DNA from 4 places in the Streptomyces sp. NPDC002156 genome. Region 4 is predicted to be linked to each of the others. Evidence: riboswitches for the same ligand, from Rfam matches in the RefSeq annotation. Region 4 holds a riboswitch; each other region holds the start of a gene.
What was found. Region 4 has a riboswitch for cyclic di-AMP ahead of ACWCRB_RS38700 (transglycosylase family protein). Riboswitches for the same ligand answer to the same signal wherever they lie in the genome.

Region 1 (7,296 bases), on a different contig from region 4:
CGGTATCGCCTCGGTCACCGCGGCGACCTTCTTCGTGCGCATCGTCATGTCGCCGTTCGCGCACCCCCTGTTCACGGTCCTCACCGGCATCGGCTTCGGGATCTCCGCGCTGTCGGGCGAGCGCCAGCACGTCCGCCGGGTGCTGCTGCCGCTGTCGGGACTGCTGCTCGCGATGAGCATGCACGCCCTCTGGAACGGCTCGTCGTCCTTCGGGCAGTACGGGTTCTTCGCGGTGTACGCCGCGTTCATGGTGCCCGCGTTCGGGCTGCTGACCTGGCTGGTCATCTGGACCCGGCAGCGCGAGCTGCGCACCGTGCGCGCCGAGTTGCCGGCGTACGCGCAGGCCGGCTGGCTGGCCCCGGCCGAGCCGTACGCCCTCGGCTCGATGCGCGCCCGCCGCCTCGCCCGGGAGTACGCCCGCCGGCACCTGGGGCGGCCCGCGGCGCGTGCGGTGGCGCAGTACGAGGCGTACGCCACCTCGCTGGCGTTCCTGCGCCACCGGGGGCGCCTCGGCCGGGCGCGCGCCGACTTCGTCGTCCGGGAGCAGGAGCTGCTGGGCGCACTGTGGGAGCGCAGGGCGGTGGCCCGCCCGGCTCTGGACCACGCGGCCCGCACGATCGCCCCGGCTCCGGTCCTGGTGGCCCCGCCGGTCATCTGGCCGACGTACGGGCAACAGCCGTACGCCCAGCAGCCGTACACGCATCAGCCGTACGGCCAGCAGGGGTACGGACCGACGACCCCGTACCCGGCGACGTACAACCCGTACCGCTCCTAGACCCTGCCGCCCGGATCACACCCGGGCCACGGGGCGGGGCGACACCGACACCGTCCCCACCGTGCGGCCGGCCGCAGGCACCACACCCCCGACCGACGGACGGGGGGCCGACGCGATCCGAGCGACAGACCACGCTCCGCCGCAGAGCGCGCACCCCGAAGCTCTCCCCTACCGTGCCCTCAGCCGCACACAGCCGCCGAATACACAGCACCCCAAGCCGCCCCACCCCACACGACGGGCCCCGCCCCGCCACAGGCCGAAGCCACCCCGACACCCTCCCCCACCGCGCAGCCAGCCGCACACAGCCGCCGGGTACGCCGCACCCCCAGGCCGGCGCGATCCCCGCGGCGGGCCCCCGCCATCAAGACCCGCCCCACCACAGGCCGGAACCACCCGACGCCCCCCCACGCCGCACCCAGCCGCACACAACAGCCGGGTACGCCGCACCCCCAGGCCGACGCGACCCACGGGACGGGCCCCCACCGTCAAGACCCGCCCCACCACAGGCCGGAACCACCCCGACGCCCACCCCCGCCACTCAGCCAGCCCCGCGCCCCCACCCGCAGACGAGGGCCCCCAAGCCGCCGCGCCCCATACGACAGACCCCAACCGTCGGGCGTCACGCGTCAGCCGCCAGCCGTCAGCCGCCACGCGTCAGCCGTCACACGCCGCTCAAGCCGAAACCGGAGCCGAAGCCGCCGTGAGGCGCGCAACCTCCGGCTCCGTCAGTTCCAGTTCCGCCAGCGCGACCAGTGGCGGGAGTTGCTCCACCGTGCGGGCCGAGGCGATCGGGGCCGTGACCGTCGGCTGGGCGGTGAGCCAGGCCAGGGCGACCGTGGCGACGGCCACCCCGCGGGCCTCGGCGACCTCGTCCAGGGCGGCCAGGATCCTGCGGCCGCGTTCCGTCTCCCCGTGCTTGCCGGCGCCGGCCGCCGCACGCGCGCCGTCGACCGTCGCACCGGGCCGGTACTTGCCCGTGAGGAAGCCGGAGGCCAGCGCGAAGTACGGGACGGCGGCGAGGCCCGTACGGGAGGCGATGTCCTGTCGCGCGCCCTCGTACGTGTCGCGGGAGACCAGGTTGTAGTGGGGCTGGATGGCCACGTACTTGGCCAGGCCCTCGCGGTCGGAGAAGTCCAGGGAGTCCTGGAGCCGCTCCGGCGAGATGTTGGAGACGGCGATGTGCCGCACCTTGCCCGCGGTCACGAGTTCGTCGAGGGCTCCGATGATCTCCTCGACAGGCACCTCGGGCCGGTCGAAGTGCGTGAAGTAGAGGTCGATGTGGTCGGTGTCGAGACGGCGGAGCGAGGCGTCGGCGGCGGCCTTGATGTTGGCGCCCGACAGGCCGGCGTAATCCGGGTGCTGGCTGACCTTCGTCGCGACGACGATGTCGGCGCGGTTGCCGCGCGACTTCAGCCACTTGCCGATGATGGTCTCGGACTCGCCGCCCTGGTTGCCGTCGATCCAGGCCGAGTAGGAGTCGGCGGTGTCGAGGAAGTTGCCGCCTGCGGCGGCGTAGGCGTCGAGCACCTCGAAGGACGCCTTCTCGTCGGCGGTCCAGCCGAAGACGTTGCCGCCGAGGGCGAGCGGGAAGACCTCTAGGTCCGATGATCCGAGCTTGCGAAGAGCCGTAGCAGTCATGCTCAACGTCAACGCCCGCCCCGGACGCACTGATTCCGGCAGTTCACGAACATCGCGTGAACGCCGGAATCAGTCGGAATCAGCCAGAGTCAGTCGGAATCTAGCAACGTACGGCTTACGGGTTGAGGCCCATGCTCCGCAGCCACGCCATCGGGTCGATCCCCGCGGTGTCCGAGCTGCTGGTGTGGACCTCCATGTGGAGGTGTGCCCCGGTGACGTTGCCGGTGGCGCCGACGCGGCCGATCACGTCACCCGTGTTGACCTTCTGGCCGACGCTGACGTTGATCGAGGACTGATGGGCGTACCAGATCTCGGTGCCGTCCTCGAGGGTGAGGATCGTGCGGTAGCCGTACGAGCCGCTCCAGCCAGCCTCGGTGATCGTGCCGGTGTGGACCGCCTTGAGCGGGGTACCGGTGGGAGCAGCGAAGTCGAGGCCCGTGTGGTAGCCGGAGGACCACAGCGCACCGGACTGACCGAAGGTCGAGGTGATCGTGTACGAGGAGGTGGGCAGCGTGTACTGCTTGGCCAGCTCGGCGAGCCGCGCGGCCTCCAGCTTGGCTGCGGCTTCCTCGGCGGCCTTCTTCTTCGCGGCGGCGGCCTTCGCGGCGGCCTCGCGCTTCACCTGGGCGGCCTCGGCGGCGGCCTTCTTCGCGGCGGCGTCCTGGGCGGCCTGCTGGACCTTGGCCTCGGCCTGGTCCTTCTGCTGCTCGGCCTGGAGGATGATGCGGGCGCGCAGGGCCTCACCCGCGTCGCTGGTGCCCTGCTCGGTCTCCTCGGAGGTGACCCCGACGCTGCTGAGCGCGTTGGGGGAGCCCTGGGGCTCGGCGTCCGCGTCGTCGTCGCCCGCGAAGGGCGAGCCGACGGAGGGCAGGTCGGGCATGGAGATGGAAACCGGCGGCTTGCCGGTCTGCGCGGTGGCCATACCGGCCCCGCCGACAGCGGCTATGACGCCGACGCCGAGAACGGTGGAGCTGCGGGCGAGTCCTCCGCCGCCGCGCTGCTTGCCGACGCGGTGCCGGCCGCGAACCGGACGAGTGGTGTCCGCGCTGGGATTCCACTCCTCCCAGGGGCCCTCGTCGGTGCGACGGCTGCCGAAGCCGAAGGTCGGGATCTTCCCGTCCTCGGTCTCGCTGCTGCGCTGACTCGGTACGAACGGGGCCTCTGGGGCGGCCGAGTTTGACGCCACGTGGGCGTGCTCCTTTCCTTCCTTCTCGCCTACCGGGTTAGCTGACGGGTTCGGAGCAGGAAGGTCTCCTACGCGCGTATACCTGCCGTGTCGCCACGGCGGTGGACGAGCGATTCACCCCAAGTTGGTGGTTCCCCGGTTCCCTCGCGGGATTCGGCGCGTGCGCACGGAGCCGACTCTTGTGACGGCTGGGACGACCGCGCTGCGTTATCGAACGTTAATAGACCAGGGCCCCGTATTCCAAGCCGTTCCCGTTGATCGTTAACGCTTTTCCCGAGGACGTTCCGGGTCACCACCGGTGAAAATCGGGCGAGTTGACCGTGTCCTAAGTGACTGCTGAGTTTTGACTGTGTGTCAGATGTTATGCGGAGCGGGACCGTTCACTCACCCTTGGTGACAACTGATGAGAACTCGCGAACTTGAGCACCTCAAGAGCTGATGGGACGGCGTACGGCGAGCAGCGCCATGTCGTCCGTCGTACCGCCGCCCGAGTGCCGGCGCACCTCGTCGGCGAGCGCGGCGAGGAGGGTGGCCGGAGCGTGGAAGACCCGGCCCGCGAGCCGGTCGGCCGGGTCGAAGAAGACGCCGTGCCCGTCACGGGCCTCGGACAGCCCGTCGGTGTGCAGGAGCAGGATCGCGCCGCCGGGAAAGGGCGTCGTCTCGGCGCGGTCGGGCCCGCCGCCGAGGTCGCCCATGCCGAGCGGCAGCGCGGGTTCGGCCGGGGTGAGGACGCGCAGGGTGCCGTCGGTGTCGAGGAGCAGGGGCGGGGGGTGACCGCGGTTGACGACGCGTACGGTCCCGTCGCCGTGCGGGAGTTCGGCGAGTACGGCGGTGGCGAAGCCCTCACTGGCCTCCAGACCGCCCCGCCGGGCACCCTCACGGGCGAGGGCCCGCTCCAGCCGCTGGGCGACCGCCTCCAGGGTCGCCTCCTGCTCGGCGGCCTCCCGGAACGCCCCGATGACGACGGCGACGGCCGCCACGGCCCCCATCCCCTTGCCCCGCACGTCCCCGAGGACGAGCCGCAGGCCGTACGGGGTGTCCTGCACGGCGTACAGGTCGCCGCCGATGAAGGCACCCTCCTGGGCGGCCTCGTACCGGGCGGCGATCTCGAAACCGCCGATGCGCGCGTCCGGTTCGGGCAGTACGGCGCGTTGCGCGGCCTCGGCGATCTCGTGGGCCGTGGCGAGGCGGCGGTCGCCCCTGCGTACGACCCGGTTGATGACGACGGCCAGGACGGCGACCGTGGCCACGGTGATCGTCTCGGTGATCGTGTCGGCGTCCAGGGAGAACCCGAAGCGGAGGTGGACCAGGAACTCGGCGAGGAGCGCGGCGGCGCCGGTGACCGTCGTGGTGCGCAGCGAGGAGAGCGGGGCCGCGATGAGGGGGGCGGCCGTGAAGAAGGGGACCGCGGTGAAGGCGCGCGGGGTGGCGACGTCGTAGATGATCCCGGCGACGATCAGGATCGCGGGCAGGACGCGGACGAGGGTCCGCACCCGGGAGACCACCACCGCCTCGTCCGGCGATCCCGGCTCTCCCGACCGCGCCACTCGTCTCGTCTCCCGCTTCCCGCCGATCACCCGTCCCGTCGGTCCAGGTTTTCGGGAGCGGCCGAGGAGAGCGAGCGGGGTGGACCGACCGGGCTAAGAAGAAGAGTGGGGCGGACGAAGAAAGAGGACGGCCCCGGAAACGACTCAGGGCCGGAAACCAATTTCTTGGTTTCCGGCCCTGGGCCTTCAGTAGCGGGGACAGGATTTGAACCTGCGACCTCTGGGTTATGAGCCCAGCGAGCTACCGAGCTGCTCCACCCCGCGCCGCTGAACACAACTATACGCCATCTGCGGGACCCTCATCACCACGTTGATCACCACGCTTGATCGTCAGTCGGGCAGGTGGGCGTTGGGGGCCTTGGCCCGCTCCTCGTACTCGGGGAGGACGACGACCTCGACACCCTCCCCCGCGAGCAGGCCGTTTCCGTCGGCCGCAACCACGAAGGTGTCGGGCTCACGCCAGGCGGTCACCACCCGGCGGACGCCGGCGTCGAGGATCAGCCGGGCGCAGGGCGCGGGGCGGGAGGCACGGCGGGCGCAGGGTTCGAGGCTGCTGTAGACGGTGGCCGTCGGGAGCCGGGGGTCGGCCGGGTCGAGCTTGGCGAGGGCCGCCTCCTCGGCGTGCACGACCTGGTCGCCGCCCTCCCGGGAGTGCCCGCGCGCCAGCTCCGTACCGTCGGCGGCCACGATCACCGCGCCGACGCTGAACGCCGTGCGCGAGGGCGGACACAGCTCGGCCAGTTCGCACGCCAGTGCCAGCCAGTGCCGGTCGGCGGCGGCGGGGAGCGGGCCGGCGCCGGGCGCGGTGGGCTCGTACCGCATGAGCACGACGTCCTCGATCCGCCGCGTCTCCACGAGCCGGAGCCGGCCGCCCTGGTAGGCGCCGGGGCCGAAGAGGCGGGGGGCGTCGGGGTCGCCGACGAAGAGGGGCGCGAGGACGAGCTGGAGTTCGTCGGCGAGGCCCTGCTGGAGGAGCTGGGTGTGGACGGTGCCGCCGCCCTCGACCATGAGACGCCGCACACCGCGAACGTCGTACAGGTGTTCGAGCAGGGCCCGCCAGTCGAGGGGTCCCGGGCCCAGGGGGACGACGTCCACACTGGCGGGGAGACCCGCGCGCCCGGCCCGCTCGGCACCCTTGTCCGTCGTATAGACGACCTTCCCGCCGCCCGTGTGCCAGAAGTTGGCGGCCGGGTCCAGCTCCCCCGAGCCGCTGACGGTCACCTTGAGCGGATACTCCGGCTTCCCGGCCGCCACCCGTGCGGCCCGCCGCTCGGGCGAGTTGACCAGCAGGCGGGGGTTGTCGGCGCGGATGGTGCCGGCGCCGATGAGGATCGCGTCGCTGGACGCCCGTACCTCGTCGACCCGGTCGAAGTCGGCGGGGCTGGAGAGCAGCAGCCGATCGGGGCCGGTGTCGTCCAGGTGGCCGTCGAGGGAGACGGCGGCGGACAACAGGACGTAGGGGAGGGGCATGGGGCGCACTTTCTTCGAGTAGTGCTTCGAGCGGTTCTTCGAGCGGTTCTTCGCGTACGTCTTCCAGTACCTGTTGGTTCAAAGTTTAAACAAACCTACACTGGTCGCATGACGACCCGCTGGCTCACCCCCGAGGAGCAGCGCGCGTGGCGCGCGTACGTCGGGGCCTCCCTGCTTCTGGAGGACGCGCTCGACCGGCAGCTCCAGCAGGACGCCGGGATGCCGCACCTCTATTACACGATCCTGGCCTACCTCTCCGAGGTGCCCGAGCGGCGGCTGCGGATGACCGATCTCGCCGAGAAGCTGAAGATCACGCGCAGCCGGCTGACGTATGCGGTGGCACGGCTGGAGAAGGACGGGCATGTACGGCGTGAGGCCTGCAAGTGGGACAAGCGGGGCACCGTCGCCGCGCTGACCGACGAGGGCATGGCGGTGCTGGAACGCACCGCGCCGGGGCATGTCGCCACGGTCCGCGTGTCCCTCTTCGACCATCTGACTCCCGAGCAGGTGGGCCAGCTGGAGGAGATCTGCGCGGGCGTCGAGCGGGCGCTCCAGGGGGACGGGGCGGAGTCGGCCCCCTGGCTTCGCCGGTCGTCTCCGTCGTGCGGCTCGGGCGAGTGAGCCGCTCCGGAAACTCATTGCTTTAACTTTGAAACATGAGGTAGGGTCACCGTTCTAGT
Region 2 (7,296 bases), on a different contig from region 4:
GGTGCGGCGAAGGGTTGTCGGTTCACTGCGGCGCCGCCGTGGCTGGGCGCGCAGTTCCCCGCGCCCCTATGGGGCGCTGCCGGACCCCGGCGTCCAAGGCCCACCGCAAAGCCCGTACTCCCTCGCCCTAGCTCTGTACGTCCTGTACATTTTTTACGGAAGCTATCGAGGAGGCCGCGCGCATGCACGACACCGACGAACCGTCAGCCCGCTATGTCCTGCCCGAGTTCACCGAACGCACCAGTGCCGGGAGCCGGACGATGGATCCGTACTCGAAGCTGCTGGAGGAGCGGATCGTCTTTCTCGGGACGCCCGTCGACGACACCTCGGCCAATGACGTGATGGCGCAGTTCATGCATCTCGAATATCTGGCGCCCGACCGGGACATCTCGCTGTACATCAACTCCCCCGGCGGCTCGTTCAGCGCGATGACGGCGATCTACGACACGATGCAGTTCGTCACCTGCGACATCGAGACCATCTGTCTGGGGCAGGCGGCCTCCGCGGCGGCCGTGCTGCTGGCCGCGGGGACGCCGGGCAAGCGCAGCGCGCTGCCGGGGGCCCGGGTGCTGATCCACCAGCCCTCGCTGTCCGGGCCGATCCAGGGACAGGTGAGCGATCTCGCCATTCAGGCACAGGAGATGGGCCGGATCCGTACCCTGCTGGAGGAACTGCTCGTACGGCACACCGGACAGAGCCCGGAGCAGGTCGCCGCGGACATCGAGCGGGACAAGATCCTCGACGCGCAGGCCGCCCTGGAGTACGGGCTGGTGGACCGCGTCGTGCCCAGCCGCAGGTCCTCGGACCCCGCCCCCGGCACGAGGTGAGCCACCGATGCTTCCGCCCGAACTGCCTCCGCTGCCCGCCCTGACGCGCGCGGAGGGCGAGTTGATCGACCGTTACCTCGAAGTGGCCGATCTGCTCGGCCGTATCAACCCGGCCTATCACGGGGACACGTACCGCGGACTGCGGGCCGCGCAGGCTCTGGTCGCCAAGGCGGTGGCGCTGCGGGACGCGCTGGAGTTGATGCATCAGCGTGGCGAAGCGGAGGTGCATGCGCATACGCTGGCGCGTGCGCTGCGCGTTCTCGACGGGGAGCGCCGAACGGCGCGTGTCACCGTTCCGCGTGAGCCCGCCAGTTGACCCACCCGGCCGGCGGACCCGTATCGGGCGGGCCCGTCCGTCCCGGCGACGGACTGTCCGGAACGAGCCGGGGAGTGACTGGATGACATCCCCCGTTCGGCGTAGTGACATGTCCCCCGGTCGGCCCGTTCGGCTTGCGAAACGCGCGTAGTTCACAGCCGGAACCGCGATGTTTCCGCGCTGGTCCGGGGGTGCGCGACCCTCGCCAAATCGGCCCGAGGGTACGGGTGTCCACCCGAATGGGTCACGGGTGAGTAACGCCACAAAGCCCTGATTCCATTGGGATTTTCCTACTTCCATGAGCCAAGATCCCTTCCTGACGACAAGCCCCCGCCACAACGGCGGGGCGATCCGGGTGGACGCCGAGTCCTGCCGCCGCCCGGATGACCGGTCGACAGATGTGCATCGGCAGGAGTGGAGGACCCAGGCACGACGGGTCGCCGGGACGGTCACGCCATGACCGGGCCGAGCAGCCCTTGGGGTGAAGCCGCGTCAGCGGCCGGGCAACTTCGCCAGCCCGAATCCGACAGGTCATCCTTCACAGGCGGCTGACGAAGGGTTGCGCATGTCTGCGCTCAATCGTGTTCCGTCGATGATGTCCCGAGCCGGTACGGCCTCGGCCCTCACCCTCGCCGCCGTCGGCGGCACCCTGGTGATACCGGGAGTCGCGACAGAAGCCGCGGCAATCGCGCCGTCGACGAAGGCACTTCAGATCGCGGCCTCCAAGAAGGGCTCCCCGTACAAGTACGGTGCCGCGGGACCGAGCAGGTTCGACTGCTCCGGGCTCACGCTCTACTCGTACAAGAAGGCGGGCAAGAAGCTGCCTCGTACGGCGGCGGCCCAGTACAACAAGACCAAGCACATCTCCGCCAAGAACCGCCGCGGCGGAGACCTGGTCTTCTTCCACTCGGGCTCGAACGTCTACCACGTGGGCATCTACGCCGGGAAGGGAAAGATCTGGCACTCCCCGAAGACCGGGGACGTCGTGAAGCTCCAGAAGATCTGGACGAAGAGCGTCTGGTACGGCCGGGTCAGCTGACCTCCCCGGGGCGGTACGGCGGTTTCCGGAGCCGCCGTCCCGCCCCGGGACCCGTAGCCCGTCAGCCCGTCACAGCGAGAGCAGCGGCTCCAGCAGGAGCAGCGCCCCGAGGACCGTCAGCGCGGTGCCGGTGACCGCCTCGACGGCCCGGGCGGCACGCGGCCGGCGCAGCCACCGCCCGAGCCGGTCCACCAGAAGTGCCACCGCCGGGAACCACACCAGGGCCAGCGCCACGACGATCAGCGCGAGCAGCAGCGTCCTGGGCAGGGCGGGAGCGCCCGCCGGCACGAACTGCGGCAGCAGACTCATGAACGTGATGGGCGCCTTGGGATTGAGCGCGTTGGTGACAAAGCCCTGACGCAACGGTCGTACGGCGGCCCGCACCTCGTCGGCCACCTCGGCCCGGCGCCCGCGCAGCGACCACAGGGTTCGCGCGCCGAGATACAACACATAGGCCCCGCCCAGCAGTTGCAGCGCGCGGAAGAGCGCGGGCACCGCTGTGAGCACGGCGGCGACACCGGCCACGGCCAGCGCGGTGTGCAGGAGCAGCCCGCCGGTGATCCCCAGCGCGCACGCGACCCCGGCCCGCCGGGAGACGAGGGCGTTGCGCACGACGACGGTGAAATCTGCGCCCGGCATGGCGACCATGCCCGCGGCGACCCCGGTGAAGGCGATGAGCTGTGCGTCCATGGCGTCCAGCGTGCCCCGGCCCGGCCTTCAGCAGGTATGTCGAATATCCTGGGTCTGCCTTAAGCAGTTGTTAAGCCTTGGCCACCGCCTCCGTCCCTGGAGCCGCAGGATGTACGATCCCACACGTCTCGCAGCGCTCGTGGCGGTCGCCGAGGCCGGGTCCATCACCCGCGCCGCCGAGCGCCTCGGCTACACCCCGCCCGCGCTCTCGCAGCAACTCGCCAAGCTGGAACGGGAGACGGGCACCGCACTGCTCGTACGGCATCACCGGGGAGCCAGGCTCACACCGGCGGGCGAGCTGCTGGTGGCACGGGCCCGTCGGGTACTGGACGAGCTGGAACGCGCCCGGCACGAACTGTCACAACTCACCGGGCTGTCGGGCGGCACGCTCCGCCTCGGCACCTTCCAGACAGCCGGGATCCAGCTGCTGCCGCCGGTCCTGAGCGCGTTCCGCCGGGCCCATCCGGACGTACGGCTGTCGGTCGCGGACTACGAACCGCCGTCCGGGGTGGCCGCCGTAGCCGCCGGGGAGGTCGATCTCGCGCTCACGCACACCTACGAACCGGCCCTGCCCGCGCCCCTGCCCGGATCGGTCACCGCCGAGCCGGTCCTCGTCGAGGAGCTGGTCCTGGTGACCGCACCCGGCCATGTGCTGGCCGGGGAGGCGTCGAGGCTTCCGCTGGCCGAGCTGGCGGGCCAGCCGCTGGTCAGCATGGCGCCGGACCATCCGCCCCGCCAGGGCGTCGAGGCCGCCCTCGCCCGGGCCGGCGCGACCCCGTCGGTGCTGGTGGCGACACCGGGGTACGCCCTGGTGTGCGCACTGGTCAGCGCGGGCCTCGGGGTGGCGGTCGTACCGGAGATGGTCGCGCGGACGGCGGTCACCCCGGTCGGAACCCGGCTCCTGGAACCCGGCGACCTGCGCCGCACGATCTCGGTCGTCCGCCGCACCGACGAGACAGCCCCGGCCGCCGACGCCTTCCGCGCCCTGCTACGAGGCGCCTTCGGCCGGGCGCACGCCGGCGGGACCGGAGCCTAGGAACGAACCGATACCTGTCGACTTGTCCTTACGGCTCCTGCTGGCCCGCCGCCGTGACCGGGGGCCTGGCCGGGGCCGTCCACGGGAGTTCGATCGACACCGTCTTGCCGCCCTCGCGGGTGGGGCGGACGCGGAGTCTGCCGCCCGACTCGGCGGTCAGCCAACGGATGATGACCATTCCGCGGCCGTTGTCCTGCTGCACCGCGGCCGGCAGTCGCTTGGGGAAGCGCGGGTGACTGTCGGTCACCCCGATGCGCAGATGTTCGTCACGGTCGAGGGCGACGTCCACCGTGAAGGTGGGTGACAACCCGAAGGTGTGCTGTACGGCGTTGGTGGCGAGTTCCGAGACGATCAGACGGATGGTGTCGGCGGTTTCACTCTCACCTGACAGACCCCATTCCGCCAGGACGTTGGCCACATATGCGCGGGCGGCGGAGACCGAGGCGGGATCGCTCGGCAGAGTGACGGATGCTTCCAGGTGGTCTGCCATGGCGGCGTCGTCCCTTTCCCACGGAACCGGAGCCCGACACGGAGCGGCTGGTTCGAGTACGGTCCCGGACTGGTGCTTCGCGCCAGACTGCCATTCCCGCGCCGGTCACGGGGTGCGATCCACCAAGATATGCATATATCTGTCGCTCGAAGCGGTGAACTCTGCGACCCCAGAGCGTATTTGGGCGGCTCATTAGGAGTAAGGAGTGGCCCATGCAGTACGGACCCGCCGTGCGCCGCCGAAAACTGGGTGCCGAACTGCGCGCGCTGCGTGCCCGGGCCGGACTCACAAGCGGCCAGGCGGCCCGACTGGTGGGCTGGCACCAGTCGAAAGTCAGCCGTATCGAGACCGGCGCGAGCGGGGTGAAACCCGCGGACGTCCGGTTACTTCTCGATGCCTACCAGGTCCCGGAGGGCGAGTCACGCGAGCTGCTGCTCGTACTGGCGGGCGGTGAGGACGGCGGCCGGCACCACTGGTGGCACGCCTACCGTGGTGTACTCCCGCCCACCTACCGGGACTTCATCAGCCTGGAGTCGCAGGCCAGCACCATGCGCACCCTGGAGACCTCGGTGGTCCCGGGGCTGCTGCAGACCCGGGAGTACGCCCGCGCGGTGACCCGGGCGGCCGTGGACGGCCTGGAGGAGACCCGGCTCGACGCCCTGGTCGAAGTGCGGCTGGCCCGGCAGGACGTACTGCGTTCGGATCCGCCGCTGGCCCTGAGCGCGGTCCTCGACGAGGCGGTGCTGCGCCGTGAAGTGGGTGGCCCAGAGGTGATGACGCGTCAGCTGGAACGGCTCCTGGAAGCGGCCCATCTGCCCCAAGTGAGGCTCCAGATCCTGCCGTTCACCGCAGGGGCTTACACCGGCATCACAGGCCCTTTCGTTATCTTCTCCTTTCCGAGCACTTCTGACCTGGATGTGGTTGTTCTCGACCAGATGATGAGTAGCCTCTACCTCGAACGGAAAGAAGACCTCCAGGCCTACAGCGAGGCCTTCAACACCCTTCAGATCCACGCCCTTTCGCCCGAGGATTCGTTGGATTTCATCGCCGGTCTACAACACGGCGTGTAAGGAGGCACCATGACCGCACTGCCTCGGAACGTCCTGTCCGTCGTCGAACCGCCCGGTGTGCAATGGCTGCGCAGCAGCTACAGCACCGGCGCGAACAACTGTGTGGAGACGGCCCGTCCGGACGCGGAAGTCCGGTCCGGACTGTTCGTACGCGATTCCAAGAACGCCGCCGGGCCTGTCCTGCTCTTCTCCCCCGAGAGCTGGACAGGTTTCCTCACCGCGTTCCGGTGATCGCCCTAGGACGCACGGCCGCGGTCCGCCGACTCACGGTCGCGTGTCACTGATCAACGGCACTGCAGCACCAAGGATCTACGGTCGGTTCTCGCCGATCACCCGTACCGCCCGTGCGATCTGCTCCTCGGACAGGTCCGCGCGGGCGGTCAGCCGCAGCCGGGACACTCCGTCGGGCACGGACGGCGGGCGGAAGCAGCCCACGCCCACTCCGGCGGCCCGGCAGTCGGCCGCCCAGCGCACGGCCCCCTCCGGGGACGGCGCGCGCACGGAGACGACGGCAGCGTCCGGTCGTACCGCCGACAACCCCTGTGCTGTCAGCCGGGTGTGCAGATCGCGCGCCACGGCACGCGCGCGTGCGGCCCGTTCGGGCTCGCGGCGCAGCAGCGTGAGGGCGGCGAGGGCCGCGCCCGCCGCCGCCGGGGCGAGCCCGGTGTCGAAGATGAACGTACGGGCCGCGTTGACGAGGTGCTCGATCACCGGAGCGGGTCCAAGGACCGCACCCCCCTGGCTCCCCAGCGACTTGGACAGCGTGACGGTCACGACGACGTCCGACGCCCCCGCGAGCCCGGCCGCGTACGCGGAACCGCGCCCGCCGTCCCCCAGAACCCCCAGCCCGTGCGCGTCGTCGACGACCATGCCCGCACCGAACTCCCGGCAGGCGGCGGCAAGTTGATCCAGCGGCGCCGCGTCCCCGTCGACCGAGAAGACCGTGTCGGACACGGCCACGGCGGGCCCGGCGTGGGTGCCGAGCGCCTTGCGGACGGCATCGGGATCGGCGTGCCCGACGACCTGGGTCGTGCCCCGGGCCAGCCGGCAGCCGTCGATCAGCGAGGCGTGGTTGCCCGCGTCCGAGACGACGAGGGAGCCGTGCGGCGCGAGCGCGGTGACGGCGGCGAGGTTGGCCGCATAGCCGGAGGAGAAGACGAGCGCGGCCTCGAAACCGCAGAAGTCGGCCAGTTCGCGTTCGAGTTCCGCGTGCAGTTCGGTGCTGCCGGTCACGAGCCGCGACCCGGTGGCCCCGCCGCCCCACCGCCGGGCGGCCCGGGCGGCGCCCTCGGTGACCTCGGGGTGCCGGGCGAGGCCCAGATAGTCGTTGCTCGCGAGGTCGAGAAGCGGCGAGTCGGCGGGCCGCGGGCGCAGGGTCCGTACGAGTCCGGCACGCCGACGCGCCTCGGCCTGCTCGTCGATCCAGCCGAACGCCATGGGTCCTCCGGAGCAGGCACAGGTTTGTAGGCAGTGGACAGACACTAGCGGCCGACCCCGTCACCCATGATGTGGCAATACCCACACGTCGAAGCACCTCTCTTGTACGAACTCTCCTTTCCCTCGGACCGTCGAATACGTCAGGATCGGCTTCCATGGACCTGCTGACGACGCTGGTGGACAAGGGGCTGCGGCGCGAGTTGCCGACCCGCGAAGAGGCGCTGGCCGTGCTGGCCACCTCCGACGACGATCTGCTCGATGTGGTGACCGCGGCCGGGAAGGTGCGTCGGCACTGGTTCGGCCGGCGCGTGAAGCTGAACTACCTGGTCAACCTGAAGTCGGGCCTGTGCCCGGAGGACTGCTCCTACTGCTCCCAGCGCCTCGGCTCCAC
Region 3 (7,296 bases), on a different contig from region 4:
AGTTCCGCCGGCATGCCGTTCTTCTGGGACGCGCGCGCCGGTGCCGGGCCCGCCCAGGCCACGGACAGACAGTCCTCGCCCTTCAGGAACCGCTGGCAGCGGACACCGCCGGTGGCGCGGCCCTTGCGCGGGTACTGGTCGAACGGGGTCAGCTTCGCCGTCGTCTGCACCGAGTCGTCCAGCGTGCCGCGCGAGCCCGCGACCGTGAAGACGACCGCGTCCACCGCCGGGTCCACCGCCGTGAACGAGATCACCTTGGCGCCGTCCGTCAGCTTGATGCCGGCCATACCGCCGGCCGGGCGGCCCTGGGGACGGACATGGGCGGCCTGGAAACGCAGCAACTGGGCGTCGTCCGTGATGAAGACCAGGTCCTCCTCGCCCGTACGCAGCTCGGCGGCGCCGACGATCCGGTCGCCCTCCTTGAGCGTGATGACCTCCAACTCCTCCTTGTTGGAGGGATAGTCGGGGACCACCCGCTTGACGACGCCCTGTTCTGTGCCGATCGCGAGGCCCGGGGACGACTCGTCGAGCGTCGTCAGACAGACCACCTTCTCGCCGTCCTCCAGGGAGAGGAACTCCGACAGGGGGGCGCCGCCCGAGAGGTTGGGCGCCGACATCGTGTCGGGGAGCTGGGGCAGGTCGATGACGTTGATGCGCAGCAGGCGGCCGGCCGACGTCACCGCGCCCACCTCGCCCCGCGCCGTCGCCGGGACCGCGGAGACGATCAGGTCGTGCTTCGTCCGTCGGCCGTCCTCGTCCGCCGGGAACGGCTCGCCGTTCGCCGTACGCGCCAGCAGGTCCGTCGAGGACAGCAGCACCCGGCACGGGTCGTCGGCCACCTGGAGCGGAACCGCGGCGGCGGTGGCGGCACCGGCCGACTCCAGCAGGACCGTACGCCGGTCGGTGCCGAACTTCTTGGCCACCGAGGCCAGTTCGGTCGAGACCAGCTTGCGGAGTTCTGCGTCCGACTCCAGGATCCGGGTCAGCTCCGCGATCTCGGCGGCCAGCCGGTCCTTCTCGGACTCCAGCTCGATGCGGTCGAACCGGGTCAGCCGGCGCAGCGGGGTGTCCAGGATGTACTGCGTCTGGATCTCGGACAGGCCGAAGCGCTCCATCAGGCGTTCCTTCGCCTGTGCGGAGTTGTCGCTGGAGCGGATCAGCCGGATGACCTCGTCGATGTCCACCAGCGCGGTGAGCAGGCCCTCGACCAGGTGCAGCCGGTCGCGGCGCTTGCCGCGACGGAACTCCGAGCGCCGCCGCACGACCTCGAAGCGGTGGTCGAGATAGACCTCCAGGAGTTCCTTGAGGCCGAGCGTTAGGGGCTGGCCGTCCACCAGCGCCACGTTGTTGATGCCGAAGGACTCCTCCATCGGCGTCAGCTTGTAGAGCTGTTCCAGGACGGCTTCCGGCACGAAGCCGTTCTTGATCTCGATGACCAGACGCAGGCCGTGGTTGCGGTCGGTGAGGTCCTTGACGTCGGCGATGCCCTGGAGCTTCTTCGCGCCGACCAGGTCCTTGATCTTGGCGATCACCTTCTCCGGGCCGACGGTGAAGGGCAGTTCGGTGACGACCAGGCCCATGCGTCGCGGCGTCACGTTCTCCACCGACACCGTGGCGCGGATCTTGAACGTGCCGCGGCCCGTCTCGTACGCGTCCCTGATGCCGGCGAGGCCGACGATCCGGCCGCCGGTGGGCAGGTCGGGGCCCGGGACGTGCCGCATCAGGGTGTCGAGGTCCGCGTTCGGATAGCGGATCAGGTGCCGGGCGGCCGAGATGACCTCGCCCAGGTTGTGCGGCGGCATGTTCGTGGCCATACCGACCGCGATACCCGACGCGCCGTTCACCAGCAGGTTCGGGAAGGCGGCGGGCAGCGCCACCGGTTCCTGCTCCTGGCCGTCGTAGTTCGGCGCGAAGTCGACCGTGTCCTCTTCGATCGACTCCGTCATCAGGGACGTCGCGTCGGCCATCCGGGCCTCGGTGTACCGCATGGCGGCCGGCGGGTCGTCGTTGCCCAGCGAACCGAAGTTGCCATGGCCGTCGACCAGCGGCACACGCATGGAGAAGGGCTGGGCGAGCCGCACCAGGGCGTCGTAGATCGACGAGTCGCCGTGCGGGTGCAGCTTACCCATGACCTCGCCGACGACACGGGCGCACTTCACATAGCCGCGGTCGGGGCGCAGGCCCATCTCGTTCATCTGGTAGACGATGCGACGGTGCACGGGTTTGAGGCCGTCACGGGCGTCGGGGAGGGCTCGGGAGTAGATGACCGAGTACGCGTACTCGAGGAAGGAGCCCTGCATCTCGTCGACGACGTCGATGTCGAGGATCCGCTCCTCGAAGTCATCGGGCGGCGGGGTCTTCGTGCTGCGGCGGGCCATCGCTGCCGGCTCCTTCTGTTTCCTGGTCGTTCGCTTACGGGGTGCTTGAGTCGGTGTCTTGCTGGGACGTGAACGGGATCTGACGCGGACCATTGTGGACTGCCGCACTGACAACGCGGACCAAGGCCCGTCCCTGCGGCGGTGTTGGGCGGTGGGCGCCGTTGCTGAAACGTACCGCCCCGACGCTGCGGAATCTCGCTGTCGGCGTACGTCCGCCGGGAACTTCGCCAGCACTCCGCACGCTTGCATACAGTGGCAGGACCGGCAGGAAATCAGCGGTTGCAACAACCGCATCCGCGATCGAAGGGACGTACATGCCCATGGGTCACACGGCCACAGCCGAGGCAGGCTCCGGCGGCCTGACAGCGACAGAGCACCGCCTCGCCAACGGGCTGCGCGTGGTGCTCTCCGAGGACCACCTGACCCCGGTCGCGGCGGTGTGCCTCTGGTACGACGTCGGGTCACGCCACGAAGTCAAGGGCCGTACGGGCCTGGCTCACCTTTTCGAGCACCTGATGTTCCAGGGCTCGGGCCAGGTGAAGGGCAACGGCCACTTCGAACTGGTCCAGGGCGCGGGCGGCTCGCTCAACGGCACCACCAGCTTCGAGCGCACCAACTACTTCGAGACCATGCCCACCCACCAGCTGGAGCTCGCCCTCTGGCTGGAGGCCGACCGCATGGGCTCGCTGCTCGCGGCCCTCGACGACGAGTCCATGGAGAACCAGCGGGACGTCGTCAAGAACGAACGCCGGCAGCGCTACGACAACGTCCCCTACGGGACGGCGTTCGAGAAGCTGACCGCCCTCGCCTACCCGGAGGGCCACCCCTACCACCACACGCCGATCGGCTCGATGGCGGACCTGGACGCGGCGACCCTGGAGGACGCCCGCGCCTTCTTCCGCACGTACTACGCGCCCAACAACGCCGTCCTGTCGGTCGTCGGGGACATCGACCCCGAGGAGACGCTCGCCTGGGTCGAGAAGTACTTCGGCTCCATCGCCGGGCACGACGGCAAGCCCGCGCCGCGCTCCGGCGCCCTCCCCGACGTCATCGGCGAGCAGCTGCGCGAGGTCGTCGTCGAAGAGGTCCCCGCGCGCGCGTTGATGGCCGCCTACCGCCTCCCGGAGGACGGCACGCGCGCGTGCGACGCGGCCGACCTGGCGCTCACCGTCCTCGGCGGCGGCGAGTCCTCCCGCCTCTACAACCGGCTCGTACGGCGGGACCGTACGGCGGTGGCGGCCGGCTTCGGCCTGCTGCGGCTGGCCGGAGCGCCCTCCCTGGGCTGGCTGGACGTGAAGACCTCCGCGGACGTCGAGGTGCCGGTCATCGAGGCCGCCGTCGACGAGGAGCTCGCGCGGTTCGCCGCCGAGGGCCCCACGGCCGAGGAAATGGAGCGCGCCCAGGCCCAGTTGGAGCGCGAGTGGCTGGACCGCCTCGGCACGGTCGCGGGCCGCGCCGACGAACTGTGCCGCTTCGCCGTGCTGTTCGGCGACCCGCAGCTCGCGCTGACCGCCGTCCAGCGCGTACTGGAGGTGACCGCCGAGGAGGTCCAGCAGGCCGCCAAGGACCGGCTGCGCCCCGACAACCGCGCGGTGCTCGTCTACGAGCCGGTCGCCGGAGAGACCGCCGAGGACGCGGATCCCCCCGAGGACCCCGAGGCCGAGGCCACGGTCGAAGCCGGCGACAAGGACGAGGAGGCGGCCAAGTGACCGAGCTCACCACGATGAAGTTCCACCCCCAGCCCCAGGCGGGCGAAGCCAGGCCCTGGGCCTTCCCGGCCCCCGGACGCGGCACGCTCGACAACGGCCTGACCGTTCTGCGCTGCCACCGCCCCGGCCAGCAGATCGTCGCCGTCGAGGTGCTCGTCGACGCTCCTCTGGAGGCCGAGCCGGCCGGTCTCGACGGCGTGGCCACGATCATGGCCCGGGCCTTCTCCGAAGGCACCGACAAGCACTCCGCCGAGGAGTTCGCCGCCGAACTGGAGCGCTGCGGCGCCACCCTCGACGCGCACGCCGACCACCCCTGCGTCCGCCTCAGCCTCGAAGTCCCCGTGTCGCGGCTCCCCAAGGCGCTCGGCCTGCTGGCCGACGCCCTCAGGGCACCCGCGTTCGCGGACAGCGAGATCGAGCGGCTGGTGCGCAACCGGCTCGACGAGATCCCGCACGAGACGGCCAACCCGGCCCGCCGCTCCGCCAAGCAGCTCTACAAGGAGCTGTTCCCGGAGACCTCGCGCATGTCCCGGCCGCGCCAGGGCACCGAGGAGACGGTCGCGAAGATCGACTCCGCGGCCGTACGCGCCTTCTACGAGAGGCACGTCCGCCCCGCCACGGCCACCGCCGTGGTCGTCGGCGACCTCACCGGCGTCGACCTGGACGCGCTGCTCGGCGAGACCCTGGGGGCCTGGACCGGCTCGACGGCCCAGCCGCGGCCCGTGCCGCCGGTGACCGCCGACGACACCGGCCGCGTCGTCATCGTGGACCGCCCGGGCGCCGTACAGACCCAGCTGCTCATCGGCCGCATCGGCGCCGACCGGCACGACCGTGTCTGGGCCGCCCAGGTCCTCGGCACGTACTGCCTCGGCGGCACCCTCACCTCCCGCCTGGACCGCGTCCTGCGCGAGGAGAAGGGCTACACCTACGGTGTGCGGGCGTTCGGCCAGGTCCTGCGCTCGGCCCCGGACGGCACGGGCGCCGCGCTGCTCGCCATCAGCGGCTCCGTCGACACACCGAACACCGGTCCCGCCCTGGAGGACCTCTGGAAGGTGCTGCGCACACTCGCGGCCGAGGGGCTCACCGACGCCGAGCGCGATGTCGCGGTGCAGAACCTGGTGGGTGTCGCCCCGCTCAAGTACGAGACGGCGGCGGCCGTGGCGAGCACGCTGGCCGACCAGGTCGAGCAGCACCTGCCCGACGACTACCAGGCCACGCTGTACCGGCAGCTCGCCGCCACCGGCACCGTGGAGGCCACCGCGGCGGCCGTGAACGCCTTCCCGGTGGACCGGCTGGTGACGGTCCTCGTCGGTGACGCGGCGACGATCGAGGAGCCCGTCAGGGCCCTCGGCATCGGCGAAGTGAGCGTCGTACCCGCCGAGTAGCGGCACCGTGATGCACGACAGGGGCCCGGTGACGGAAGCGTCACCGGGCCCCTCTTGTCCATATTGATGGGCAAGTTGCCCGTATTGATGGAGAGGTTGACCGTCTGACCTGTGGCATGCGCTACAAAACCCGTGATCGGTTTGTTGATTGAAAGTTACGCGGCTTAGCGTCGGTCCGGCTGTCCGTCACGCACTACGCCGCAGCCGCGGCACCCGGACAGTCATCGCCGAGTCCCCACATGGCGCGAGCCAGGGGAGCCGGGGACCCACACTGTGCAGTCCCTGGGGTGAATCGGACGCCCGCGCGCCCAGCGAGGGGGTCCGTAGGAGACCTTCCTGCTCCGAACCCGTCAGCTAACCCGGTAGGCGAGAAGGAAGGAAAGGACCAGCCACTACATGGCGTTCACCCGCGCCACCGGGAAGCACCGTCGTCCCAGCCGCCCCAGTCTCGTCACCCGTACGACCGTCCGCGCGGCCGGAGTCGCGGCCCTCGCCACCACCGGCGTCGTCGGCACCCTCGCCGCCCCGGCGCTCGCCGGGGAGTCCGCCGTCGAGCAGACCGGCCTCACCCCGGTGATCTCCATCGGCGAGACGCTCGCCGACCAGATCGACGCGCAGGCCGCGGCCCAGGAGCAGGCCGCAGAGAAGGCCGCCGCCGAGAAGCGGGCCGTCGCAGCCGAGAAACGCGCCCTGGCCGCCGCGAAGAAGGAGGCGGAGGAGCGGGCCAAGGAGGCACGCGAGACGGAGGCCCGCGCCGCCCGCGAGGCCGAGCGCAAGCGCCTCAACACCTTCGTCGCCCCGATCTCCGGCTCGTACATCTCGACCGGCTACAAGGCGGGCGGCGCCGTCTGGTCCTCCGGCAGCCACACCGGCATCGACTTCCACGCATCGTCCGGCACCACCGTCCACTCGGTGGGCTCCGGCACCGTCGTCGAGGCGGGCTGGGGCGGCGCCTACGGCAACAACATCGTGATCAAGATGATTGATGGTACGTACACTCAGTACGGTCATCTGTCGTCCATCAACGTGTCCGTCGGTCAGACGGTCACCCCGGGCCAGCAGATAGGTCTCTCCGGGGCCACCGGCAACGTCACCGGTGCGCACCTCCACTTCGAGGCCCGCACGACCGCGGAGTACGGCTCGGACATGGACCCCGTCGCCTACCTCCGCTCGCACGGTGTGAACGTCTGACAGCCACGCGCATCTCTTGTCGTCGCCCCGGCTCCCCGAGCCGGGGCTTTCGGCGTTTCCGGCGGCCCTGTGTCCAAAAAATATCCCTGGATTCCGGCCCGCCGTCGGAAATTCCGGTTCTCTGCAATAGAGTCACTGAACACACGTCAATCGTCGACGTTTCACGGGGATTAAAGCGGAGGTCGGACATGCGTATTCCGGCGCACTCGGTATGCACGGCGATCCGGGACGACATCGTCGCCGGTGTCTACGAGCGCGGCAGCCGGCTCACCGAGGAACTGCTCGCGCGCCGGTACGGCGTCTCGCGCGTCCCCGTCCGCGAGGCCCTGCGCACCCTGGAGGCCGAGGGCTTCGTGGTGACCCGGCGGCACGCGGGCGCGTGCGTCGCGGAACCGACCGAGCAGGAGGCCTCCGACCTGCTGGAGATGCGCATGCTCCTGGAGCCGCTGGGTGCCTCCCGGGCCGCCCAGCGACGCACCGAGGCCCATCTGAAAGTGCTGCGCGGCCTGGTCAGGCTGGGGCAGGAGCGGGCCAGGAGGGGCAACAGCGAGGACCTGCGCTCCCTGGGTGGCTGGTTCCACGAGACGCTCGCCCAGGCCTCCGGAAGCCATGCCCTGACCTCGACGCTCACCC
Region 4 (7,296 bases):
CATCGCGATCGCCTCGTCGCCCAGCGGGTTCACCCCGGGGCCGGCGGCGAGCGAGTGGCCCACCAGGACGTGCAGGCACTTCACCCGGTCCGGCATTCCGCCCGCGCTCGGGAAGCCCTCCAGGACCTCGATCGCGTCGCGGCGCGCGATGTAGTCCTCGTGCGCGGCCCGGTAGGCCGCGGCCAGCTCCGGATCCGTCGCCAGACGTTCCGTCATCTCCTTCATCACGCCGTTCGCCTCCAGCGTGCCGATCGCCGAGGCGGCCCGCGGACACGTCAGGTAGTACGTCGTCGGGAAGGGCGTGCCGTCCGGCAGCCGCGGAGCCGTCTCCACGACGTCCGGCTGACCGCAGGGACAGCGGTGCGCGATCGCGCGCAGCCCGCGAGGCGGGCGGCCCAGCTGCTGCTTGAAGGCCTCGACGTCCGCGTCGGTGGGCTCGGTGCGCGGGGTGGGAGGCGGGGGCGTTTGCATGCCTGTACGTGTATCTCTCTAGTCAGTTCACTTCACTGGTTCACGGCGTCGGCCCGGCCGCCGGACCGGTCGGCCTTGTCCACGCCGTCCCAGACGTTCGCGTACCAGGGCCGGTCGGCCGCGCCCAGGTCGGCGCGCGACTGCTTCGCCGCGTCCGGGTCGATCACGACGTACCCGGTCTCGCCCGGCAGCACATAGTGCAGCCGCTGCCGGATCTGCTGCTCCGCGTACGCGTCGTCCTGCCAGCGTGCCTTCTGGTCGCGGAGCTGCTCGACCCGCTGCCTGGCCTGGTCGCGTTCGCGTTCCAGCTCGGCGATGTCGGCGCGCTGGGAGACGTACTGCCTTATCGGGTAGGCGAGGGCCACGATCAGCGAGCACAGGACCAGGGCGAGCAGGGCCGCCCGGCCGGTCAGGCGGGAGCGGCGGGCCTGGCGCTTGGTCTGGGAACGGTAGACGCGGGCCGCCGTCTGCTCGCCGAGCAGCTTGATCCTGGTCGCGGTGGAGAACCGGTCCCGGTCCTTCACTGCCATGTCGTCCCGCCTCCCCGAACAGCTGCGCTTGTACGTACGTACGTCCCCGCACACGGTACGGGACCGGGTACGGGGACGTACGTACGACGCTGCCTAAGCCGCTACAGCTACCTCTACCTCTACAGCTGCCGCTCAGCCCTTGAAGCGGGGGAAGGCGCTGCGACCGGCGTACACCGCCGCGTCGTCGAGGATCTCCTCGATGCGCAGCAGCTGGTTGTACTTGGCGACGCGGTCCGAGCGGGCCGGGGCGCCGGTCTTGATCTGGCCGCAGTTCACGGCGACGGCGAGGTCGGCGATGGTGACGTCCTCGGTCTCGCCGGAGCGGTGGGACATCATGCACTTGAAGCCGTTGCGCTGGGCCAGCTCGACGGCGTCCAGGGTCTCGGTGAGCGAGCCGATCTGGTTGACCTTGACGAGCAGGGCGTTGGCCGAGCCCTCCTCGATGCCACGGGCGAGGCGCTCCGGGTTGGTGACGAAGAGGTCGTCGCCGACGATCTGGACCTTGTCGCCCAGCTTGTCGGTGATGGTCTTCCAGCCGTCCCAGTCGTCCTCGTACAGCGGGTCCTCGATGGAGATGAGCGGGTACGCGGAGACGAGCTCTTCGTAGTACTCGGTCATCTCGGCGGCCGTGCGGGACTTGCCCTCGAACTCGTACTTGCCGTCCTTGTAGAACTCGGACGCGGCGACGTCGAGCGCGAGACCGATCTGCTCACCGGGGACGTAGCCGGCCTGCTTGATGGCCTCGATGATGAGGTCGAGCGCGGCGCGGTTGGACTCCAGGTTCGGGGCGAAGCCGCCCTCGTCGCCGAGACCGGTGGACAGGCCCTTGGTCTTCAGCACCTTCTTGAGGGTGTGGTAGATCTCCGCACCCCAGCGCAGCGCCTCGGAGAAGGACTCCGCGCCGATCGGGGCGATCATGAACTCCTGGATGTCCACGTTGGAGTCCGCGTGGGAGCCACCGTTGAGGATGTTCATCATCGGAACGGGCAGCAGGTGCGCGTTCGGGCCGCCCAGGTAGCGGAAGAGGGGGAGGTCGCTGGCCTCGGAGGCGGCGTGGGCGACGGCGAGGGAGACGCCGAGGATGGCGTTGGCGCCGAGCGAGCCCTTGTTGTCGGTGGCGTCCAGGTCGAACATCGCCTGGTCGATCAGCCGCTGCTCGGTGGCGTCGTAGCCGACGAGCTCCGGGCCGATCTGCTCGATGACGGCGAGGACGGCCTTCTCGACACCCTTGCCGAGGTAGCGGTTGGGGTCACCGTCGCGCAGCTCGATGGCCTCGAAGGCTCCGGTGGAGGCGCCGGACGGGACGGCGGCACGACCGGTGCTGCCGTCATCGAGGCCGACCTCGACCTCGACGGTGGGGTTGCCTCGCGAGTCGAGGATTTCCCGGGCTACGACGACGTCGATGGACGGCACGAGCATCTCCTTCTGGGATGTGACGCGGGTACGCGGGGCTTTTTCGCGGCCCTGCGGGATGAGCCTAACCGGCCGAGGCCGATCGGCCAGCCGTCCGACCACCCCATGGACGGAACATGGACCGAACCGAGGGTAAACATTGTTCCTCAGGGAAACAAAAAGCCCCGCTCCGGTGCGTACGGGGGAACACGCACCGGAGCGGGGAGCCCCGTGGGGGACGGGGGTGACCCTCACGAGGCCTTCACTATGGAGGGCACGGATGTGAGGGCGCTGTGGTTCACCTTCGAGCCGACTGTTATTTGGGGGATGTGCCGGCGGGCAGGTGACCGGGGTCAGCTGAGGTGCAGCTGCTGGCCCGGGTAGATGAAGTCGGCGTCGTCGATGATGTCCTTGTTCAGCTGGAAGAGCTTCGTCCAGCCGCCCTTGACGTCGTGCGCCTCGGCGATCTCGCTCAGGGTGTCACCCGTGACGACCTTGTACTCGCCGTCGCCCTTCTCGACCTTCTTGCCGGTCGGGGTGGTGACGGTCTTCTTCGCGGCGGGCCGCTCCTGCGAACGGGAGGCCGACTGCTCGTCGGTGGAGCGGGTGGTGGTCTCGCTCGTACCGGTGCTGGTGCTCGTGCCGCTGTCCGAGCTGCTGCTGCCGCCGTCATAGGCGGCGCTCGACAGGCCCGTGCCGCAGACCGGCCAGGCACCCTTGCCCTGGCCCGCGAGGACCTTCTCGGCGATGGTTATCTGCTGGGACTTGGAGGCCTGGTCGGCGGTGGAGGCGTACGCCGAGCCGCCGTACGCGGCCCAGGTCGAGGCGGAGAACTGCAGACCGCCGTAGTAGCCGTTGCCGGTGTTGATGGACCAGTTGCCGCCGGACTCGCACTGGGCGACCGTGTCCCACTCGGCGGAGGTGGCGGCGGAGGCGGAGCCGGCCGCCAGCAGCGGAGCGGCGACCGCGGCACCGGTCACACCGGCGATGGCGACGACGCGGGTGGCCTTGGACGGACGACGGTGCTTGCCCTTACCGGAAAACAGCATGCGTGATCCCCTCACCGACGCCTGCGAGGTGAGCTGTCGGGTTCGGGCCGGTTGAGTTGCCCGGCCGTACGTCCGAGTCACTGGACGCACGACTTAACCCCAAGCCGCTCCGGCCAACTGCCCGGTGCGGCACTTACCTTGGGTCCCCCGCTCCTGCCTACGGCGCTTGAAAGCGACGACTGTTCCCGTTCGGCCGTTGGCAGGATTCGGCGTTGCGACCGGCGGGGCCCACTGTGGCGGGCGTTGACGACCGTAAACAGGTGATCCTCCGAAATACAAAGACGATCAGGGCTTCTGAGACCTATCTCTCACTGCATTTATAACGGACATTCAGCACGAAGCAGGACGTGAACTCCGGCTGCTTTTGCCCCGGTTAGGCACCGACTTCGAGGGTCTGACCGGGGAGGATGTGATTCGGGTCAGCACCGAGGAGGTCCTGGTTCTCGGCGTACAGCTCGGACCATCCGCCCTCGACGCCAAGGGAGTCGGCGATGCCACAGAGGGTGTCGCCGGGACGGACCGCGTACGAGCCCTCCGCGCTCTGCCCGGAGTTATCCTGTTCCTCATCCTTTGTCGCACCAGTGGATGAGTTGTCAGTTTCTTGTGGGGTTTCCTTGCTCGATGACGAGGGGGCCGAGGAGGAAGGGGTCGACTCGGCCGAGTCGGTCGTCGCCTTGACGGAGGGCGAGGACTCGGCGGACTCGACCGAGGGCGAGGCGGAGGGCGTGGGCGACGCCGAGGTCGAAGTCGACTTCGGCGTCGAGGACGAGGACGATGCGTCGCCCTCCTCCCCGGCCACGCCCGTGTCGACGTCGGCCGCACTAGTGTCCTTGCCGAGCCCGGACAGCAGCGCGCAGGCCTCCCAGGCCCCGGCGCCCTGGTCGGCGAGCACGCTCTCGGCGACGGCGATCTGCTGCGAACGGCTGGCCTGGTCGGCGCTCGGGGCGTACGCGAGACCGCCGTACGCCTCCCAGTCCGCCTGGGTCAGCTGGAGCCCGCCGTAGAACCCGTTGCCGGTGTTGGCACTCCAGGCGCCGCCGCTCTCGCACTCCGCGACCCTGTCCCACGTGGTGCCGCTGGCCGCACTCGCGCCGCTCGCGGCGAGCAGCGGGATGGCGAGGGCGGAGCCGGTCACGCCGGCCGCGACAAGCAGAGCCGGGGCCTGACGGGGGCGACGGTGACGTCCGTTCCCGGAGAGCATGCGGGTGCCTTTCACGAGACAGCGGGGGTCGGTGCGACGGATGCCGACGAACGCCGCCAGTGCGTCGCACTAGTGCTCGAACGTATCGACAGACGATCACTTGTCACAAGTTAATGCCGCGCAGATCACGTGAAGATCACATTGTTGAGGGAGTGTCACCTTCCCGTGATCTTCTACGGCACCACTGGTGGCGTATGCCCCGATTCGCGAACCGGCGCGAACTCGACGGGCAGGGTGCGCAGTCCACGCATGATGAGCCCGCCCCGCCATCGCAACTCGCTCGGCTCCACGGCAAGTTGGAGATCGGGGAGACGCGTGAGGAGGGTGGCCAGCGCACTCCGCCCCTCCAGGCGGGCGAGCGGGGCGCCGAGGCAGTAGTGGATGCCGTGGCCGTATCCGAGGTGTTGATTGTCCCGGTGGCCAAGATCAAGGACGTCAGGATCGGCGAACCGCGCCGGGTCCCGGTCGGCGGCGGCGAGTACGACAAGGACGGGATCGCCGACCGCGATGTCCTGCCCACCGATGCTGAGCGACTGCGTGGCGAACCGCCAGGTGGCCAGCTCGACGGGGCCGTCGTAGCGGAGGAGTTCCTCGATGCCGGTTTCGAGGAGGGCGGATTCCTTGAGGGCAAGGGAGGCCTGGAGGCGCGCACGCTGCTCAGGGTGAGTAAGCAGGGCATACAGCCCATTCCCTACCAAGTTGACTGTGGTCTCAAAACCGGCGAACAGCAGGATGAAGGCCATGGCTGCGGCCTCGTTCTCGGTGAGGTGCTCGCCCTCGTCGGAGGCGCGGATGAGCCCGGAGATCAGATCCTCACCGGCTTCGGGTACGTCGGTCAGCGCCTCGCGCTTGCGGTGGATCAGCTCGGCGAGATAGCCCCGCATCTTCTTCACGGACCGGGCGACCCCGCCCCGGGGCCCGCCCCCGTGCCGGATCATCATCCCGGCCCAGTCCCGGAAGTCGTCCTGGTCCTCGCGGGGTACGCCCAGCAGGTCGCAGATCGCGTAGATGGGCAGCGGGAAGGCGAACTCGTGGATGAGATCGGCGGAGCCGCGTGCCGCGAACCGGTCGATGAGGTCGTCGGTGAGTTCCTGCACCCGGGGCGCGAACTCGGCGACGCGGCGAGGCGTGAACGCCTTGGCGACGAGCCGACGGAGTCGTGTGTGATCCGGCGGATCGATGTTGAGCAGATGGGTCATGAGGTTGGCGCCGCGCTCACCGGGGATACCGGTCTTGCCCTTGGCCTGCGTGGGCTCGTCGTGATGGGCGGGGTTCTTGGAGAGCCGGGGGTCGGCGAGGGCCTGCTTGGCATCGCCGTAACGGGTGACCAGCCAGGCTTCGACCCCGCTGGGGAGCTTCGTCCGGTGCACGGGCGCGTGCTCACGGAGCCAGGCGTAGGCGGGGTAGGGATCCGTCGCGAACTCCCAGGTGAAGAGTTCGGGGGCGGGGGTCGGGGGTGTGGCGGGGGGCTGGTTGGTCACTGGGTGACGGTATCGGGAGGGTCTAGGGGCCTACCGCTGGCCCAGCGGATGGTGCGCAGCCACGCCCTGCCGGGCATGTCGAGAAGCCAGTCCTCTCCCACAGGAGCCCCGTCCTTCTCCCCGGTCACGTCGCGGTCCGACGTCTCAGGGATATAACCGGCCAGCCGGAGCACCCGGTTCACCATCACCGGATCCGTCAATCCCCCTGCTTCGAACCACTGCTCCGACCGGTCCGCAAGCAACCTCCCCAGCAGTACCGCCGCCAGACGGTCCCCTGCTTCCGCGGCCGTCTCCAGGAACGGCTCCGCCTCCCTGTGGTCTCCCCGCTTCACCAGCAGCTGCCCCAGCCGCCCTGCCGCCCCCACCAGTCCGGCTTCCGCCGCCCGCCGGAACCAGGCCTCGGCCTCCTCTCTCTCCTCCAAGCTCTCGGCAAGCCGTCCCAGATCCAACATGGCCCGCCCGTCCCCCGCCTCGGCCGCCGCCCGAAACGCCTCCCGCGCCCCCGCCACGACCATCTCGGAGTCGTACGCCGCATCAGCCCGGGCCGCCCCCAGGGCAACCCACCACACCGCTCCGTCCACCGCCGGAAGCGCCTCGTCCCGGGACGCGGTGTCCACCAGGTAGGAGGACGCCTCCCACCTGCTCGCGCTGCTTCTCCGCAGCATCCGCAGCACGCCGTCCCGCTTCTCCGCCGCCCAGGCCAGGGCGTCGTCCACGGACTCTCGTTCCAGACCGGCCACGGCCTCGTACGCCTCGTGCGCCTCCACGAGAAGGTCCTTGGGCAGCGGACCCCGCAGTCCGCACCGAGCCAGATCAACGGCCGCCCGGACCAGGGCGTACCCGCGCGGATGCCGGTCCGCGCGCCGAGCCCGCTGCCACTCCTCCCACAGCATCGGACCGACCGCGAGATAGGCAGCCACGCCCTCGGCCCCGCACCGGCGGGCAGCATCCGTCAGCCGAGGGTCCTCGGTCGCCCCCGCCCGCTTCCTCTCCCCGTGACTCCAGTCCCGGGGCAGTTCCACGATCTGCGCCAGGTCGAGCACCCGCCCCCGGGACAACCTGCGGAACTTGTCGTACGTGTCCTCTCTCATCGTCGCGATCACAGGAACCCCCTGTGCCGCCAACTGCGCCAGCAGCCTCGGCTCCAGGCCGTCGGCTCCGAGGTGACCGTC

Region 1: it holds a riboswitch for cyclic di-AMP, as region 4 does, so the genes downstream of both, ACWCRB_RS42545 (M23 family metallopeptidase) here and ACWCRB_RS38700 (transglycosylase family protein) in region 4, are expected to answer to the same signal.
Region 2: it holds a riboswitch for cyclic di-AMP, as region 4 does, so the genes downstream of both, ACWCRB_RS45615 (C40 family peptidase) here and ACWCRB_RS38700 (transglycosylase family protein) in region 4, are expected to answer to the same signal.
Region 3: it holds a riboswitch for cyclic di-AMP, as region 4 does, so the genes downstream of both, ACWCRB_RS06930 (M23 family metallopeptidase) here and ACWCRB_RS38700 (transglycosylase family protein) in region 4, are expected to answer to the same signal.

What each region holds. Positions count from the first base shown of each region.
Region 1 covers NZ_JBSFDA010000189.1:4,082-11,377, reverse strand. Annotated here, with positions in the region: gene ACWCRB_RS42555 (PrsW family glutamic-type intramembrane protease) at 1-775, shown strand, start outside; gene ACWCRB_RS42550 (aldo/keto reductase) at 1,448-2,413, opposite strand; gene ACWCRB_RS42545 (M23 family metallopeptidase) at 2,529-3,599, opposite strand; cyclic di-AMP (ydaO/yuaA leader) riboswitch at 3,611-3,768, opposite strand; gene ACWCRB_RS42540 (PP2C family protein-serine/threonine phosphatase) at 4,028-5,146, opposite strand; tRNA gene ACWCRB_RS42535 (tRNA-Met) at 5,337-5,410, opposite strand; gene ACWCRB_RS42530 (dihydrofolate reductase family protein) at 5,477-6,616, opposite strand; gene ACWCRB_RS42525 (MarR family winged helix-turn-helix transcriptional regulator) at 6,725-7,237, shown strand.
Region 2 covers NZ_JBSFDA010000235.1:4,623-11,918, reverse strand. Annotated here, with positions in the region: gene ACWCRB_RS45625 (ATP-dependent Clp protease proteolytic subunit) at 183-827, shown strand; gene ACWCRB_RS45620 (hypothetical protein) at 835-1,143, shown strand; cyclic di-AMP (ydaO/yuaA leader) riboswitch at 1,526-1,705, shown strand; gene ACWCRB_RS45615 (C40 family peptidase) at 1,709-2,182, shown strand; gene ACWCRB_RS45610 (LysE family translocator) at 2,252-2,872, opposite strand; gene ACWCRB_RS45605 (LysR family transcriptional regulator) at 2,982-3,908, shown strand; gene ACWCRB_RS45600 (ATP-binding protein) at 3,937-4,398, opposite strand; gene ACWCRB_RS45595 (helix-turn-helix domain-containing protein) at 4,611-5,468, shown strand; gene ACWCRB_RS45590 (DUF397 domain-containing protein) at 5,478-5,699, shown strand; gene ACWCRB_RS45585 (8-amino-7-oxononanoate synthase) at 5,778-6,905, opposite strand; gene bioB (biotin synthase BioB) at 7,061-7,296, shown strand, end outside.
Region 3 covers NZ_JBSFDA010000009.1:111,470-118,765, forward strand. Annotated here, with positions in the region: gene ACWCRB_RS06915 (DNA gyrase/topoisomerase IV subunit A) at 1-2,378, opposite strand, end outside; gene ACWCRB_RS06920 (M16 family metallopeptidase) at 2,693-4,087, shown strand; gene ACWCRB_RS06925 (M16 family metallopeptidase) at 4,084-5,472, shown strand; cyclic di-AMP (ydaO/yuaA leader) riboswitch at 5,688-5,855, shown strand; gene ACWCRB_RS06930 (M23 family metallopeptidase) at 5,869-6,663, shown strand; gene ACWCRB_RS06935 (GntR family transcriptional regulator) at 6,852-7,296, shown strand, end outside.
Region 4 covers NZ_JBSFDA010000150.1:141-7,436, forward strand. Annotated here, with positions in the region: gene ACWCRB_RS38685 (DUF501 domain-containing protein) at 1-471, opposite strand, end outside; gene ACWCRB_RS38690 (FtsB family cell division protein) at 504-1,001, opposite strand; gene eno (phosphopyruvate hydratase) at 1,134-2,414, opposite strand; gene ACWCRB_RS38700 (transglycosylase family protein) at 2,747-3,442, opposite strand; cyclic di-AMP (ydaO/yuaA leader) riboswitch at 3,446-3,617, opposite strand; gene ACWCRB_RS38705 (transglycosylase family protein) at 3,816-4,643, opposite strand; gene ACWCRB_RS38710 (cytochrome P450 family protein) at 4,817-6,124, opposite strand; gene ACWCRB_RS38715 (hypothetical protein) at 6,121-7,296, opposite strand, start outside.